DNA from 3 places in the Streptomyces sp. SP18CS02 genome. Region 3 is predicted to be linked to each of the others. Evidence: riboswitches for the same ligand, from Rfam matches in the RefSeq annotation. Region 3 holds a riboswitch; each other region holds the start of a gene.
What was found. A riboswitch is a leader RNA that binds a small molecule or an ion and turns the genes downstream of it on or off. The one in region 3 is predicted to bind cyclic di-AMP.

Region 1: linked by a shared signal. The riboswitch ahead of PUR26_RS17040 (M23 family metallopeptidase) and the one ahead of PUR26_RS16895 (M23 family metallopeptidase) in region 3 are both predicted to bind cyclic di-AMP.
Region 2: linked by a shared signal. The riboswitch ahead of PUR26_RS27225 (C40 family peptidase) and the one ahead of PUR26_RS16895 (M23 family metallopeptidase) in region 3 are both predicted to bind cyclic di-AMP.

The regions. Positions count from the first base shown of each region.
Region 1 covers NZ_JAQYXC010000285.1:17,733-21,001, reverse strand. Annotated here, with positions in the region: gene PUR26_RS17045 (PP2C family protein-serine/threonine phosphatase) at 1-859, shown strand, start outside; cyclic di-AMP (ydaO/yuaA leader) riboswitch at 1,221-1,355, shown strand; gene PUR26_RS17040 (M23 family metallopeptidase) at 1,367-2,416, shown strand; gene PUR26_RS17035 (aldo/keto reductase) at 2,726-3,269, shown strand, end outside.
Region 2 covers NZ_JAQYXC010000295.1:109,521-112,789, forward strand. Annotated here, with positions in the region: gene PUR26_RS27220 (hypothetical protein) at 70-423, shown strand; gene PUR26_RS27225 (C40 family peptidase) at 515-2,035, opposite strand; cyclic di-AMP (ydaO/yuaA leader) riboswitch at 2,043-2,201, opposite strand; gene pcrA (DNA helicase PcrA) at 2,401-3,269, shown strand, end outside.
Region 3 covers NZ_JAQYXC010000281.1:409,313-412,581, forward strand. Annotated here, with positions in the region: gene PUR26_RS16890 (tyrosine-protein phosphatase) at 1-630, opposite strand, end outside; cyclic di-AMP (ydaO/yuaA leader) riboswitch at 1,985-2,144, shown strand; gene PUR26_RS16895 (M23 family metallopeptidase) at 2,147-3,073, shown strand.

The sequences.
Region 1 (3,269 bases), on a different contig from region 3:
CATCGGGACCGTCTCCGCGCTCGCGCTGTTCATCAACCGGGTCGTGCGGCGGGGCGGCGAGCGTCTCGCCTCGGCGCGGGTGATCGCCGAGACCGCCCAGCGGGCCGTGCTGCCCAGCCCCGCCAAACGGATCGGCGGTCTGGACATCGCGGCGCGGTACGAGGCCGCGCAGGCGGACACGTACATCGGCGGCGACCTCTTCGCCGTGCAGGACACGCCCTACGGCGTCCGGCTCGTGGTCGGCGACGTACGAGGCAAGGGTCTGGGGGCGGTCGAGGCGGTCGCGGTCGTCATCGGCGCCTTCCGGGAGGCGGCCGAGCAGGAGAGCTCCCTGGAGGGCGTGGCGCAGCGGCTGGAGCGCGCGCTCGCGCGCGAGGGCACCCGGCGCGACGGACTGGACGCCTTCGAGGGGTTCACCACCGCCGTACTGGCCGAGATCCCGCGCGGGGACACCGTGGTGCGGATCGTCGACCGGGGCCATCCCGAGCCGTTGCGGATGAACCCCGACGCGACCGTGGAACTGCTGGAGCCGAACGAGACCGCGCTGCCGCTGGGCATGGCCGACCTGGCGGCGTGGCCGGACCGGGCGTACGAGGTGTCCTACCCGCCGGGGGCGACGCTGCTCTTCTACACGGACGGGCTGTCCGAGGCGCGCGACGCGCGGGGGGAGTTCTACGACCCGGTGGCGCGGCTGGCCGGGCGGGTCTTCCCGGGGCCCGAGGCACTGCTGGACGCGCTGGTGGAGGACGTGCGGCGGCACACAGGCGGCGGGGCGACCGACGACCTGGCGCTGCTGGCGGTCAGCCGGCCCGAGGAGGGGCAGCCCGACCGGCGGACGACGATCCCATTGGTGCCGTGACTGCCGTGACTGCTGTTGCCGCCGTGTCCCCCGTGTCTGCCGTGTCTGCCGCTTTGCCGTGGCCGCGGCGACCGCGGTGACGCCAGGGCGACCGCGTGGCAGGGGTACGCCGGGAGGGACTCGACCACGGTACGTAGTCGACGAGCACCACTCCGCATAACAGTTGACGAACGGTCAGAAAAATAAGAGGCGGCCGGTGTTTCTGAGGGGCGGTCAACTCGCCCGGCTGTGCCCGTGTGTGACCCGGTACGTCCTGGCCAGCACGGTAATGATCAGTAGGAACAGCTTGGAATACGGCCCTCGCGTCTATTAACGTTCGATAACGCAGCGCGGTCGTCCCAGTCGTCGCAAGAGACGGCACCGTGCGCGCGCGCCGAATTCCGCAAGGGAACCGGGGAACCACCACCTTGGGGTGAATCGGGTCGAACCAGACCCGTAGGAGACCTTCCTGCTCCGAACCCGTCAGCTAACCCGGTAGGCGAGAAGGAAGGAAAGGAGTGCGCCTCCGTGGCGTCCAACAGTCCTGCTCCCGAGGTCTTTCCCGGCTCTCCCGGCCCTTCGGGTGCCCCTGACGCCACGCCCGCAAACACGCAGTGGGCGGAGTGGAATCCCACCGAGGACACCGTTCGCCCGGTTCGCGGCCGTCATCGTGTCGCCAAGCAGCGCGGCGGTCTCGCCCGCAGCTCCACCGTCCTCGGTGTCGGAGTCATCGCGGCGGTCGGTGCGGGCGGCATAGCCACCGCGCAGGACAAGCCCGCGGTCTCCATCTCCCTGCCCGACCTGCCGGACATCGGCTCCCTCCTCGACGACGAGGACGAGGGCGAGGGCGTCACGGGGACCGCCGACAACGCGCCGCTCACCGCCCTGTCCCTCTCCGGCGACGACCGCGGGGCAGGCCGGGACGACCAGGCCGGCCAGGAGGCCGAGGACGCCGGCGAGGCGCTGCGCGTCCGTATCCTCCAGCAGGCCGAACAGCAGCAGGCGTCCGCCGACGCCGAGGCGAAGGCGGCCGCCGAGAAGACCGCCGCCGAGCAGGCCGCCGCCGAGGCGAAGTCCCAGCAGACCGCCGCCCAGAAGAAGGCCGAGGAGGCCGAGAAGAAGGCGGCGGCGGAAGCCGAGGCGAAGGCGGAGGCCGCGCGGCTGGCCAAGCTCGCGTCGAGCTACTCCCTGCCCACCTCCTCGTACACCCTCACCGCCACGTACGGGCAGTCCGGCTCCATGTGGTCCTCCGGGCACCACACCGGCCTGGACTTCGCGGCCCGGGCGGGTACCCCGACCAAGGCCGTCCACAGCGGGACCATCAAGTCGGCCGGCTACTCCGGCTCGTACGGCTACCGCATCGTCCTGGAGCTGGAGGACGGTACGGAGATCTGGTACTGCCACCTCTCGTCCATGACGGTCGGCGTCGGACAGCAGGTCGGCACCGGCGAGACCATCGGACGGGTCGGCGCCACCGGCAATGTGACCGGCGAGCACCTGCACCTGGAGGTGCGCACGTCGGGCGGCGACGGCATCGACCCCGCGGCCTGGCTGCGCAGCAAGGGCCTGACCGTCTGACGCCCTGTCCTCCCGCCCCTTCGCGCCGGGCTCCGCGGCGCACCGGGACGATCCGGTGCCGGAACCCGTGAACGGCCCCCGGCGGCCCTGGCCTCCCACCCCCCGACGCCAGGGCTGCCGGCCTTCTCCCCGCCGGGTTCCCCGCCGCCCTTTTGCCTGCTTCCCTTCGGTTTCCTGCCGCCCGGCCCGGTAGCCGCCCGGCCCGGTTGCCGTCCCGCCCGGTTGCCGTCCCGCCCGCTCGCGGTCCTGCCCGGTCCCGTGGTTCCGGCTCCCCGGAATGCTCCCGGGGGCTGCGTCGTTGATCCCCCCATGACTTCTCTCCGCCCTCTGGGCACCTCAGGGCTCGACGTCTTCCCGCTCGCGCTCGGCGGCAACGTGTTCGGCTGGACCGCCGACGAGACGCAGTCCTTCGCCGTGCTCGACGCGTACGCCGCCGCGGGCGGCAACTTCATCGACACCGCCGACGGCTATTCGGCCTGGGCACCGGGCAACGAGGGCGGTGAGTCGGAGACGATCATCGGCAACTGGCTGGCCTCCCGCGGCAACCGCTCCGACGTCGTCATCGCCACCAAGGTCGGCGCCCACCCCCGGTACAAGGGCCTCGCCCCCGCGAACATCAAGGCCGCGGTCGAGGAGTCGCTGCGCCGTCTGCGCACCGAGTACATAGACCTGTACTACACGCACTTCGACGACCCGGGCGTGCCGGTCGAGGACTTCGTCACCGCTCTCGACCAGCTGGTGAAGGAGGGCAAGGTGCGGGCCGTCGCCGCTTCCAACATCACCCCCGAGCGGCTCCAGGAGGCCCTGGACTTCTCCGCGCGCGAGGGCCTCACCGCGTACTCCGCGATCCAGC
Region 2 (3,269 bases), on a different contig from region 3:
TGACCGATGCGTCGAAAGAGGCGCACCTGGCCGCAGGGCGGTGCTATGGCCCCGGCTAGGCTCCGCCCCATGGACGTACTCATCAATGTCTTCGTCGCCCTGCACATCATCGGTATCGCCTCCCTGCTGGGCGGCTTCCTGACCCAGATGAAGGCGATGAGCGCGGGCACGGCACGCTTCGTCCCCGCCATGCTGCACGGCGCCCTGACGATGCTGATCACGGGCGTCGCGCTGGTGGGCCTCAACCAGGCCGACGACCAGACCGTCGACAACGTCAAGATCGGCGTGAAGCTGGCGCTGCTGGTGGTGATCCTCGGCCTGGTCTACGTGAAGCGGGACGAGGAGAAGGTGGAGAAGGGGATCTTCGCGGCCGTGGGCGGTCTGACCGTGGCCAACATCTTCATCGCGACGCTCTGGACCTGATGCCCCGGCGGCGGGGCCGGCCGCGGCCCCACTGCCGCGGCGTACGCCCTCGGTCCCGTACCGCCCCCGACCCCCGCCGTCACCGCCCGGTTCAGGCCGGGCGCACGCTGCCGTGGATCGGCATGCAGTAGACCGACTCCTCGCGGACGTTCGCGCCGGGCTTCGGCGCGTGGATCATCCGGCCCTCGCCCTCGTAGATGCCGACATGGCTGATGTCGTCGTAGAAGAACACCAGGTCGCCGGGGCGCAGAGCCTCCATGTCGACGGGGGTGCCGAACTCGATCTGGCCCCAGGTGGTCCGCGGCAGTTCGACTCCGGCCGCCCTCCACGCCGCCTGGGTGAGGCCGGAGCAGTCGTAGGAGCTCGGGCCGGTCGCGCCCCACACGTACGGCTTGCCGACCTGGGCGCGGGCGAAGGCCAGCACCTTGTCCGCCTTGGCCGAGCGGCTCCCGGTCCCGGCGCCGGCCGAGGTGCCGTACCCGGTGGCGGCGGCGGTGGCGCTTGCGGTCCAGGAGCCGCGACCGGTACTCGTCTCCGGCTGCTGTTCCCGGTCCTGGCTCTGCTCCCGGCGGAGCCGGTCCTGGCGCGCACGGGCCGCTTCCGCCTCTTCGCGGACCCTCGCCTCCGCCCGCAGCCGGGCCTGCGCCTCGCGCCTGTGGTCCAGCTCCGCCCGTCGCGTCAGCTCCTCGACGGTCACGCTCGACAGCAGGTCGCGTGCCTCGCGCAGCTTGCGCTGGACGTCCTGCTTGCTGGCCCGCAGGACCGCCTGAGAGGCGGTGAGGGCATCCACGCCGCCGGCCGCCTCGGCGGTCCGTTCCTTGGCCTCCACGGCTTCCGCCGCCTCCACGGCTTCCACCGCCTCCGCGGCCTCCGCCGACGAGTGCCGCGTCCCGTGGCCGGCAAGCGCCTGCTGCCCGTGCTCGGCGGGCGGGTCGGACAACGCGGTCCGGTGGGGCTCGTGGTCCGGTCGGGGCAGGAGCGGCCGCGGGACCTGCGGGGTCTGCCGGACCTCCTGCGTCTGCTGGGTCCGCTGGACCTCCGGCATCCCCTGGAACTGCTGGACCTGCTGGACGTCCTGGACCTGCTGGGTGTGCTGGATCTGGTGGACGTCCTGGACCTCCGGCATCTGCTGGGTCCGCTGGACCTCCGGCATCTGCTGGGTCTGCTCGGCGTACGCCTGCGGGTCGGCGGCGACGATCAGCCCCGTGGCCTGGGCGACGGCGCCCGGGCGGGGCTCCCCGGCGGTGTAGGTGCCCAGCGTGCGGCGGGTCTCGTTCAGCGGCTGCGCCCGCTTACCGGCCCCGTCGAACAGCTTGTCGACCGTCAGCCTCCGCCGGGGCGCGGCCTCCTTGGGGCTGTCGTACTGCCGCTCGTACTGCCGCGTCCCCGTACCGGCCTGCCGGTACAGGGCGTCGACCTTCCGCTGGACCTCCTCGGCCGTCGGCTTCGCGTCCGGGCTGGACGGTACGGCGTCGGGAGCCGTCCGGGAGGGCGCCGCGTCCGCGTTCTGCGCGGACAGGAGGGAGACCGAGGCGATGGCGGCCGTCGTGACCCCGACGGCGGGGGAGTGCGCGCGGGTGGTGCGGGTGCGCGGCTTGCGATGCGACGCCAAGGCCGGCATCTCCTTCCGTGAACCGCCTACCGGGTTAGCTGTCGGGTTCGGGCGACGGAAGGTGCCCTACGGCCGTACGCGGACAGGCCGATTCACCCCGGTCCTGCATGTGGGTCCCCGGTTCCGTACTTCCTGAGCGAAAGGCCGGATTCGGCGTGGACGGCCCGGTTGGCGTGGTTCGCCGATGGGGTTACAGACCGCCTTCGCGAGCACGCTAGCCAAACTGTGGTGGTGCTGTGAAGGATGATGTTCGATATGCCCTATACGTTTTCGTTATCTTTACTTCGGGTAATGAATCCGGTGCTCATCGTGACGAAGGCGGTTCGGCCGCGACTGTCAGTGGAGCGGCCTAGACTCGATAGGCGATGAGCAGCCTCTTTGACGACAGCTTCCTGGCGGACCTCCGGAACCACCGCTCCGAGGAGCCCCCGCCGCCGCCCGAGCACGACGAGCCGGCCGCGGAGGAGGTTCCGCACGACCTCTTCGGGGGCAGGTTCGACGTGCCCCCGGCCCGGGACGCGCACTACCGTGACGGCGCCCCCCGTCCGGTGGTGGACGCGGCCGCCCTGGTCGAGGGGCTGAACGAACAGCAGCGCGCCGCCGTCGTGCACACCGGTTCGCCGCTGCTCATCGTGGCCGGCGCCGGTTCCGGCAAGACCCGCGTGCTGACCCACCGCATCGCGCACCTGCTGGCCACGCGCAACGTGCACCCCGGGCAGATACTGGCGATCACCTTCACCAACAAGGCCGCCGGGGAGATGAAGGAGCGCGTCGAGCAGCTCGTCGGCCCGCGCGCGGGCGCCATGTGGGTGATGACCTTCCACAGCGCCTGTGTGCGCATCCTGCGCCGCGAGTCGAAGAGGCTCGGCTTCACCTCCTCCTTCTCGATCTACGACGCGGCCGATTCCAAGCGCCTGATGGCGCTGTGCTGCCGTGACCTGGACCTCGACCCGAAGCGGTACCCGCCCAAGTCGTTCAGCGCCAAGGTCTCGAACCTGAAGAACGAGCTGATCGACGAGGAGACCTTCGCCGACCAGGCCGCCGACGGCTTCGAGAAGACGCTCGCCGAGGCGTACCGGATGTACCAGGCGCGGCTGCGCGAGGCCAACGCCCTGGACTTCGACGACATCATCATGACGACCGTCCACCTGCTCCAGGCGTTCCCGGACGTCGCCGAGCACTACCGCCGCCGCTTCCGCCACGTCATGGTCGACGAGTACCAGGACACCAACCA
Region 3 (3,269 bases):
GCCCGCCGGCGAGTTGTCGCTGCGGCGCACCTTGTAACGGCGGTGCGGGTCGTTGGACTTGAGGTAGTCCTCCTCGATGGCGTCGCGCTCGACGCCGACCGCCAGCAGCGCCACCGCTATCGACAGCCCGGCACGGTCCTTGCCGGCCGCGCAGTGCATCAGCGCCGGGACGCTGTCCTCCGCGAGCGCGTGCAGCACCCGGCTGTGCTCGGCCGTGCGCTCCTTGATGATGGCGCGGTAGGAGCCGGACATCCGCGCCGCCGCCTTGCCGTCCGAGAGGATCCGACGGAGCTGGTCGATGTTGCCGTCCCGGACCATGGTCCAGAACTCGGCACCGTCCGCCGGGTCCGTGAGCGGGATGTTCACGTTCCGCACGCCCGGCAGCTCGACGTCCGGACCCTCCAGCCGCTGGTCGGCGGCGTTGCGGAAGTCGAAGACGGTGTGCAGTCCGAGCGAGGCCAGGAAGGCAGCGTCCTCGCCCGTGGCGTGGGCCAGGTGGCCGCTGCGGTAGAGGCGGCCGTACCGCACCCGGCGGCCGTCGACGGTCGGGAGCCCGCCCACATCGCGGAAGTTGCGCACCCCGGTCAGTTCGGGCTCGGTCGACGGGACCTGCGGCAGCTGCTGCGTCACGGGGGCTCCTCCGTGTCTGCCGTCGGCGCTGGTCGCCGACGATGTCGCGGGTCCGACGATACGACATCGATTCGTGGGGCAATCATCTCCGTGCAGCTCGTACATCCGTTGCCCTGCCGGAGGTCGAGGGCCAAGAATGTGCGGACCTGACGCTTGCTGTTCGTATCTGGGTATCTCGATGATCGAGACGGTACGAGAGGGGGATCAGTCCGCTTTCCCGGGCGCGGTCGGCAGCCAGGCGCCGCGCCCCACCGACGCCGGTGTGCTCCTGCTGTCCGCTGTACCTGGTGTATCCGCTGCATCTGCACGGCAGCGCCCGTACCGCCGCCGACGGCGCCGTGGCGCTGGGGGAGCGGGCCGCCCTGCACCCTGCCGACCCGTCGGGTCGCGGCGCGACGGGCATGAGGAGTACCCCGTCGAGGGTGGTCCCCGGTTCGCACGGCCCGCCCTGGAGGTGCCGCGCGCCGAGGCGGCCGCCGGGATCGCGCGCGCGTGACGCCTGGCGGCTCCCGGAGCTCCACGGCCGCAGGGCGCCGCGTCCTGGCCCGTACGCTCTCCACTCACCTACGGCGAGAGGGTCATCGGCAGCCGGCACGGCCGTACGGGGGACCGGCACCCGCCAGTGCCACGGCCTGGGTGATGGTGGTGCTCGGGGTGCGGCGGCCTCGCCGGGGGGAGGCCGGCCGAACCGGCCGGGGCGCGCCGCCGGGTGGAGCCCCTCAAGGCGATCAGGCCCGGGGCGCGGCGGGGTTCCCCGTACCGGCTGCCTGCCCCGGACGAGGGGGCTCGGTGCGGTGCGGTACGTGTACGGCGGCGACTCCGTCGTCCCGGCCTGGCCCCAGTCGCGAGCCACGGGGAACCGGCGCCCCGCGCTGCGGCTGCTCGATATCGACCCTCACGCCACCCGCGCATAAGTATATATCCGGACATTTCTTAGGAGTTCTGTCCATCTCGTCATGGTGTGGCGGCGGGCCCGCGGGGCGGCCGGGACGCCACCGTCATCGTGTCGCACCGCAACTGACGTCATGTCGTGGGAGCAATGCGGGAGCTCGTCGGTTAATGGCGGATCTGTCCGTATTGGAGCTTTGGTTATAACGTGCCCCGGTCGCGCAGGAGATGGGCCGGGACACGTGAGCAGCGTCATAACCGTGACCGTCCGTGGTGGCGCGTCGAGCGCAAAAGCCGTGCCCCGGACGGAAATCCATGATCCGATATCCACGGAGGGTGACCGGAAATTCTCCGGAATTCCTCGACCGGAATGCCTTTGAGGAAATCAGCGGCTTGTTCGTGCCGCCCCGCCTCGCCTACGGTCACCGTCAATCCGGACGGACCGCCGAATCCTGCCGCCGACCGGAATTCGAACCCACCCATGTGTGGCAGGAGCGGGGGACCCAGGTGATACGCCGGAACGGGTAATTCCCGGTACGGCTAGGGGTGAAGCCGTGCGACAGCGCGGCCGGGCATCTCCAGCCCGAACCCGACAGCTCACCTCGCAGGCGCCGGAGAGGAATCCGTCATGCCCGCGAAGGGTAAGCACCGCCGTCCCAAGTCCAGCCCGCTCACCCGCGGATTCGTCGCCGCCGGTACCGGCGGCGCCGCCATCGCCCTTCCGCTGCTCGGCGCCACCGGCGCCCACGCGGCGGAGCAGAGCGCCCCGGCCGCGGTCCCGCAGCAGGCGGTCACCGCCGCGAAGGCCGCTCCCGCCGCGCAGACCGCCGCGAAGGCCGCCCCCCGGACGTACTCCGTGGTCGCGGGCGACCATCTCTCCAAGATCGCCCAGAACAAGGGCGTCAAGGGCGGCTGGCAGCAGCTGTACAAGGACAACCGCCAGGTCATCGGCGAGGACCCGTCCCTGATCCTGCCCGGCATGAAGCTCACGCTCGGCGGAAAGGCCACGGCCGCGCCCAAGGAGCAGCCGAAGGCCGACGACGGCCGGGCCTCACGTTCCGCCGCCCGGCCCGAGGCCCCCGCCAAGGCCCAGGACTCCGGTTCCCCCGCCGCCTCCTCCGGTGGCGGGACCACCGCGCAGGCCAGTGGCTCCGGCTTCACCGCCCCGGTCTCCGCCGGTGTCACCACCCCCTACCGGGCTTCCGGCTCCATGTGGTCCTCCGGCTACCACACCGGCGTCGACTTCGCGGCCTCCTCCGGCACCCCGGTCAAGGCGGTCGGCGCCGGCACGGTCGTCTCCGCCGGCTGGAGCGGCGCGTACGGCAACGAGGTCGTCATCCAGCACGCCGACGGGAACTACTCGCAGTACGCCCACCTCTCCTCGCTCGCCGTCTCCTCCGGACAGAGCGTCAGCGGCGGGCAGCAGATCGGCCTCTCCGGTTCCACGGGCAACTCCAGTGGCCCGCACCTCCACTTCGAGGTCCGGACCGGCCCCGGCTACGGCTCGGACATCGACCCGGTGTCCTACCTGCGCCAGCACGGCGTCTCCATCTGACGTCACCGCACCCGCTCCGCCCCGTACCCGCGCACCCCGCTCGCGCGGCATCCGCACGGGTGCCGGCCGGGGCCGGCGAACCTGACGCGCCGGCCCCCGACACACCGACGGACACGCGGACCGCCCTGCGCCCGGCACCCTCCCGTGCCGGGCGCAGGCGTATTCCGGCTTGGCGGAATCTTGACCGGTGGCATAT